Linked DNA regions of Pelagibaculum spongiae. Each later gene encodes a partner of the first gene's protein in a complex. Links are inferred from orthologs where the notes say so. Each region holds a gene or a part of one and is shown on either strand. Other genes may lie near its edges.

Evidence for each region.
Region 2: the proteins of rppH (region 1) and dapF are in contact, whole or in part, in a solved structure (PDB 5YGU), measured with the Escherichia coli proteins. The link is inferred for Pelagibaculum spongiae from one-to-one orthologs.

What each region holds. Positions count from the first base shown.
Region 1 is NZ_QDDL01000001.1:1,191,433-1,194,614, reverse strand. What follows is about bases 168-3,022. They hold rppH (RNA pyrophosphohydrolase), read left to right. Parts: upstream 168-1,239; coding sequence 1,240-1,806; downstream 1,807-3,022. Other genes in these bases: ptsP (phosphoenolpyruvate--protein phosphotransferase), read left to right, coding at 1,872-3,022; DC094_RS05165 (histidinol-phosphatase), read right to left, coding at 428-1,084; DC094_RS05170 (YajG family lipoprotein), read right to left, coding at 168-238. Also shown: more of DC094_RS05170, read right to left, coding at 1-167; more of ptsP, read left to right, coding at 3,023-3,182. UniProt on the Escherichia coli protein: Master regulator of 5'-end-dependent mRNA decay.
Region 2 is NZ_QDDL01000009.1:17,977-21,247, reverse strand. Bases 150-3,093 are described here. They hold dapF (diaminopimelate epimerase), read left to right. Parts: upstream 150-1,178; coding sequence 1,179-2,009; downstream 2,010-3,093. Other genes in these bases: xerC (tyrosine recombinase XerC), read left to right, coding at 2,763-3,093; DC094_RS17165 (DUF484 family protein), read left to right, coding at 2,078-2,770; DC094_RS17175 (hypothetical protein), read right to left, coding at 317-991. In the rest of the region: DC094_RS22170 (hypothetical protein), read left to right, coding at 1-111; more of xerC, read left to right, coding at 3,094-3,271. UniProt on the Escherichia coli protein: Involved in the succinylase branch of the L-lysine biosynthesis and in the biosynthesis of the pentapeptide incorporated in the peptidoglycan moiety. Catalyzes the stereoinversion of LL-2,6-diaminopimelate (L,L-DAP) to meso-diaminopimelate (meso-DAP).

The DNA.
Region 1 (3,182 bases):
TCGCAGTCAATTCGACCTCATTTCCACTGGCATCAGATCGAGTAATGATTTGGTGATTCAATAAGGCATCTAAGTTGGTTTTGGCAACCTGGCAATTGTGCGCTCGGGCAACTTGGTCTACCGGTTGGTCTGATAGAGCGCTGCTGCTGGTAGCGCAGCTGCTTAATAGCAGTGCTGTGACAGATAGAACTAATATGGACAGAAGTGTTCTTGGCAAAAGGCGGGTTTTCGATGACATGATTTATGCTCCGCAGTATTTAGGCAGTCCTTGGCGTAAAAACATTTATTTTTGAAAATAAAGCTGAAGAGAAATTATAGAGCAATAATATTTAGCTGTTATTTAAAACCTTTCTTCTGACAGCGAGGGCAAAACTCAAAATAATGAATAGTTCAGACTGACCGGTTGCCAGCCTGAACTATGGAACACTCAGCGCAAACTAATAATTGGCCAACCTGCTTGTTTGGCTCGGGCGGTTAACGTTTCATCAGCATCAACCGCAATTGGCCGGGCGACTTGTTCTAGCAATGGCAAGTCATTTCTGGAGTCGCTGTAGAACCAGGCGTCTTGCATGGAATGCTGAGGGTGATCTTCCAACCAGCTTTCAAGTCGAGTGATTTTACCGGCCTGAAAACTGGGAATACCAATGGGCTTGCCGGTATAACGACCATCAATAATTTCTACCTGACAGGCTATGGCATGGTCAACTTTGAAACGCTTTGCAATTGGGCCAACCACAAATTCATTGGTGGCAGAAATAATTAGCAGGTAATCGCCTTGGTCCCGGTGTTTTTGTAACAGTGCTTCGGCGTCGGGCAAAATAATTGGTTCGATTACCTCACGCATAAACTCTTCTTGCAGCTCAGCTAACTGCTGCATTGAAAATTGAGTGAGTGGTTGTAAGGTGAATCTTAAGTACTCATTTATATCGAGTTGACCATCGTTATATTGCTGGTAGAAAAGGTCGTTAGCTTGTTTGAATGCTTGAGTGTCGACGATGCCTTTCTGAACCAAAAACTCGCCCCAGCTGTGATCGCTATCACCTTTTATTAATGTGTTATCCAAATCAAAAATTGCCAAGCTCACTTGCTACTACTCCATACTCGGATGATCGAAAAAGGAACATTGTAGGCGGCGAATCTGCCGCTGCCAATCAAATCAATGCGAACTGAGTACACACGGGCATTGCCAGTAGCCTTTCGCTCTGGAACAATGGTTGAAAAAGCTTATTGGATCATTGAATGATCGACAAAGATGGGTTTCGCCCCAATGTCGGCATTATTCTGTGCGATCAGAGAGGAAGATTGTTCTGGGCCCGCCGAGTAGGACAGCAGGCGTGGCAGTTCCCCCAAGGGGGAATCGACAGGCAGGAAACGCCGATTGAAGCTATGTACAGGGAGCTGTACGAAGAAGTCGGACTGCTTAAAGAGCATGTCCGTATTCTCGGTCAATCTCGGGGCTGGTTACGTTATCGTTTGCCGCGGCATTTGATTCGTGACAACAAGCCACGTTGTATTGGCCAGAAACAGAAGTGGTTTATGCTTCAGTTGGTCGGGTCTGAGGACAATGTTTGTTTCGATAGACACAGCAAGCCGGAATTTGATGAATGGCGCTGGGTGACCTATTGGTATCCGCTGCGCCATGTGGTTTCTTTCAAGCGTGAAGTTTATCGACGCGCTCTGTTGGAGTTGGCACCTAAGGTGTTTGCGAACGTGCGGGCCAATCCAAATCCGCCGCCTCCGACAGCGTCGAGCAACAAGCGCAATAAAAAATGGCCAAAAGATCGGGATGGCAAAGACGAAGGTTAGCCTTGGTTAGCAATTGCTGTCAGCCGGTCAATATTTTTTAATTCTTTCCGGAGGGTCAGTAATAGATGCTGCAGCACATCCGCCAGATTGTTCAGGAAGTGAACCGTCAACGCGACACTACTCAAGTGTTGAATTTGATTGTTGAACGCCTGCAACAAATCATGGAGACAGATGTTTGCTCCATTTATATTACTGATCCGCAATCCGGTCGCCACATTCTTAAAGCCAGCCGCGGTTTGAAACAACAAGCGGTTGGTCGTATCTCTCTTGATTCCTGTGAAGGCTTAGTGGGTTTGGTGGCGCAAAAAGCCGAACCGGTTAACCTTGATGATGCTTCACAGCATGCCTGCTTTCGTTATTTCCCCGAAACCGGTGAAGAAGCCTACAGTGCCTTTCTTGGGGTGCCGATTAGTTTCCAACGCCGTAACTTGGGTGTATTGGTGGTTCAGCAGGGTGAAGAGCGACGTTTCGATGAAGAAGATGAAGCGCTGTTAGTCACAGTGTCGGCGCAGCTTTCTGCGGTGCTCGGTAATGCGGAAGCCAGCGGTTTATTAAGTGGTGGTGCTAAGCAAGGCGCTTTATCGCGCGGCTATAAAGGTCGAGTGGTTTCACCTGGTTTAGCAATTGGCCGCGCACTGGTGGTCTATCCACCGGCAGATTTGGATTCGGTACCAGAAAAAGGCTGTGAAAACCCAGCGGAAGAAATTCTGGCTTTCCGCGATGCAGTGAATGCGGTTCAAGATGATATTCGCCAGATGTCTCGTCAATTGGAAGGTTCGGTTCCTAAAGCCGAGTTAGTTCTATTTGATGCCTATATCACTTTATTAAGTGACCCGGGCTTGAATGGTGAAATTGAACAAACCATTCGCAAGGGAAATTGGGCGCAAGGCGCATTAAAAATTGTGGTGCTGCGCCATGCCTCTGTTTTTGAAACTATGGAAGATGATTATTTACGTGAGCGGGCAGTTGATCTGCTCGATTTAGGTCGTCGCGTGTTATCAAAACTTCAGGTTTCACAGGAAGCAGCCAGTCGCGTTCAGCGAGAATATCCGAAAAACACGATTTTGGTTGGTGACGAAGTCACTGCAGCTATGTTGGCACGAGTGCCCGTAGAAAAACTCTGTGGCGTGGTGTCGGTAAAAGGTTCTTCTAATTCTCATACCGCTATTTTAGCGAGAAGTCTGGGTATTCCAGTTTTGATGGGAATGGAGGAATTACCATTTCATCATCTGGATGGGCAAAAACTGGCATTAGACGCTTATCGCGGAAAAGTGTATCCCAATCCGCCCAGTAGAATGCTTGATGAATATCGGCGGATGCTCGATCAAGATAAAGCGCTAAGTGAATCGTTAAATCAGCGGCTGCAAAAACCTGCA
Region 2 (3,271 bases), on another replicon or contig:
TCTGATCGCTATTTTGGTATTGGCTTTGATCAGCTATTGGTGGTTGAAGCACTAAAAAATCCAAATATCGATTTTGCTATCGAATTTTCAATGCCGATGGTTCGGAAGTGAATTAGTGCAGTAATAGAGCCTGTTGTTTTTCTCACTATGTGGTAGAAAAACAGCTCGCGGCCAAGCGCAAAGTTACCGTTGAGATTAATTCTGGTGTGATATATCTGACGATTAAGAAAGACGGTCAAGTCATAGTCAATATAGGTGCTCTAGGGCTTTGGTATGGCAATTATTGAATACTGTTTCTTAATTAGGTCAGTTTGCTTCAAGCAAGAACTATTGTTTCATTATCATCTAAATAACGTGTTGCACGATATACGCCTACCCCGAATAAATTGGTATGTTGACGAACCATTGCGTCGATAATAATCCAAACAGGGCTTAGTTGTTCAAAATAGTAGTTGCATACGTGTAGTAAATCTTTTGGATCCATTTTTTTTAGTACCTTTTCTCCATTAAAAACTTCAGTCGATAAGTTGGATAAGCTTTTTTGAGAAAGATTATATTTTCGTTCAAATGCATGAATTGCTAAAGACCAAGGATTTGATCGTGAATCCTGCTCTTTTCCGAAGATAAGATCATGAGGAGGTTCTTTAAAAGTCGCAAAATTGTATTTTGAGAAGCTGTAGCCATATTGAGCATAGAACGGCGAAAATTTTGTGTGATTATTTTGGCATAGATCTACCAGATTAAGCGCAAAGGTTGGGTCAGTCAAACAGATGAACCGAATGTCGTCAAATTGTCCTCTTAGTTGATGGTTAATTAAACTTAAAAGTAACCTTTCTGCTGTAATTATTATGCTTTGCAGTGTTTCGGCATCAAACATTTTATATTGGTCGATTGATTGAAATGGATTGCTTACTAACAGAACTGGGTCAGTCCTGCCTATATGGCTTAAATCGGAAAATGCGAGTTGATGGATAATGCTATCAGGCTCCATCGAGACTAGCTTCCCACAGATCGCTAAGCTGGTCAGAGATGGCATCGCCTCGACCAAAATTATATGCTGTGTCACCGATTTCATTTCCGAGATTATTGGCTTTCTCTTAGTCTAGTCATTATCAGTGTTTACCCCAGCCCTCAGCGAGGTTAATCTTGCAACAAGTTGGTGGTTTTCAGGAAGCTTGATGGTTATTCATTTCTCCAAAATGCAGGGGCTGGGCAATGACTTTATGGTGATCGACCAGATCACCCAGTATGTCCGTTTGACGCCAGAATTAGTGCGCAGCTGGTCTGATCGCCATTTTGGTATTGGCTTTGATCAACTGTTAGTTGTTGAAGCACCCAAGAAGCCAGATATAGATTTCTGCTATCGAATTTTCAATGCCGATGGCTCGGAAGTGAATCAGTGTGGCAATGGAGCCCGTTGTTTTGCTCGCTATGTAGTAGAAAAACAGCTCACGGCCAAGCGCAAAATTACCGTTGAGACTAATTCTGGTGTGATGTATCTGACGATTGAGAAAGATGGTCAGGTTACTGTGAATATGGGCACTCCGGGGCTTAATCCCGATCGAATTCCTTTATTGGCCGATGCACAATCGACCCAATACAATATTGCAGTGGCTAACGATGTATTAACAGTTGGCGCAGCATCGATGGGCAATCCACACTGTGTATTACTGGTGGAAGATATTGATAGTGCGCCATTAGAAACACTCGGTCCGATGCTGGAATCTCATGATGCTTTTCCTGAGCGGGTGAATGTCGGCTTTATGCAAGTGATCAGCCGAAGCCATGTCAGGCTAAGAGTTTATGAGCGGGGCGCCGGTGAAACCATGGCTTGTGGTAGCGGTGCTTGTGCAGCAATGGTAATTGGCAAACTATGGAATATGCTGGATTCACAAGTTAGGGTCGAATTACCTGGCGGTGAGTTGGATATCCAATGGAAGGGCGGTGATAACCCCGTTTGGATGACCGGACCGGCAGAAACGGTTTATCAAGGAACCATTCGAATATAGAATAAAATATTGCCGGTTAAAAGCGGCAATATTTTCTGAACTTTAAATAATGTGAGTGCAAAAATATAATGAGTAAACCGACTGCTGAAACACAAAAAGTAATCGACTATCTCAGGAAGCACCCGGATTTTTTTGAGTCGCAACAGGAGCTTTTGTGTAGTTTGCAGCTAGGTCATGATACCGGTGGAAATGCAATTTCGCTGATTGAAAGACAAGTGCAAATTCTGCAAAAAAAACTGGTTGAGCGCGAAAAACAAACCCAGGATCTGATAACAGTTGCCCACGAGAATAACCGCCTCTATGAATCAGCCCAGCAATTTACGCTTAAATTACTGGATGCCCGAACGCTCGACCAAATAGCTGCTCAGCTTGAATGCGCTTTAAAAAATGATTTCAAATGCCAGGTGATTTCTTTGAAATTATTTTCTGACCACGACCAAGCCGGTAGTTATGCTTTTAACCATCCAGAAAAAGCACACCGGGCACTCAATCGTTTATTGGGTCAGCAAAAGCCGCTGTGTGGCCGGTTATCAAAAATTGAAATGACCTCTGTGTTTGATGATCAAGCTGAAGAAGTTCAGTCTGCAGCATTAATTCCACTAGAAGGTGGCTTAGGTGTTTTAGGCATTGGAAGCCACGATCCAGAACATTTCCGTGGTGATTTGGGTACTCTATTTCTGGTGCATATGGGCAAAATACTGACCCGATGTTTGCAGCATCTTGAAGTTAAGCCTTTGGTCATGTCTGCTGCCGATGCCTAATTCCGACTCGCAGTCTGTATTATCAATTAAGAAAGCGATTGAAGGTTTTTTACAACATCTGGCCAGTGAGCGACGTCTCTCTGGCCACACGCTTTCAGCTTATCAGCGACACCTTGAAACCCTTTCGTTATACCTCGATGAAATTAATCTACACCGATTACAAAAAATCGATCAAAAACATTTAAAAGGATTAATTAATCGACAACGCGCCGCGGGGATTTCTGCCAAAAGTATTCGTCAACCAATTTCAGCATGGCGCAGCTTTTTTGCTTGGTTAGTATTAAAAGAACAATTATCTGACAATCCCGCTAATGGATTAAAACCGCCGAAAGCAGAAAAGAAATTACCGGTTACTCTTGATGTTGATTCCACCCAACAGCTGCTTGATCATATTTCAGAAGATGCACTTTCAATTCGTGACTTGGCATTTATGGAATTGTTTTATGCTAGCGGTATGCGGTTATCTGAATTACAGCAGCTGGATTTAATTGATATCGATTG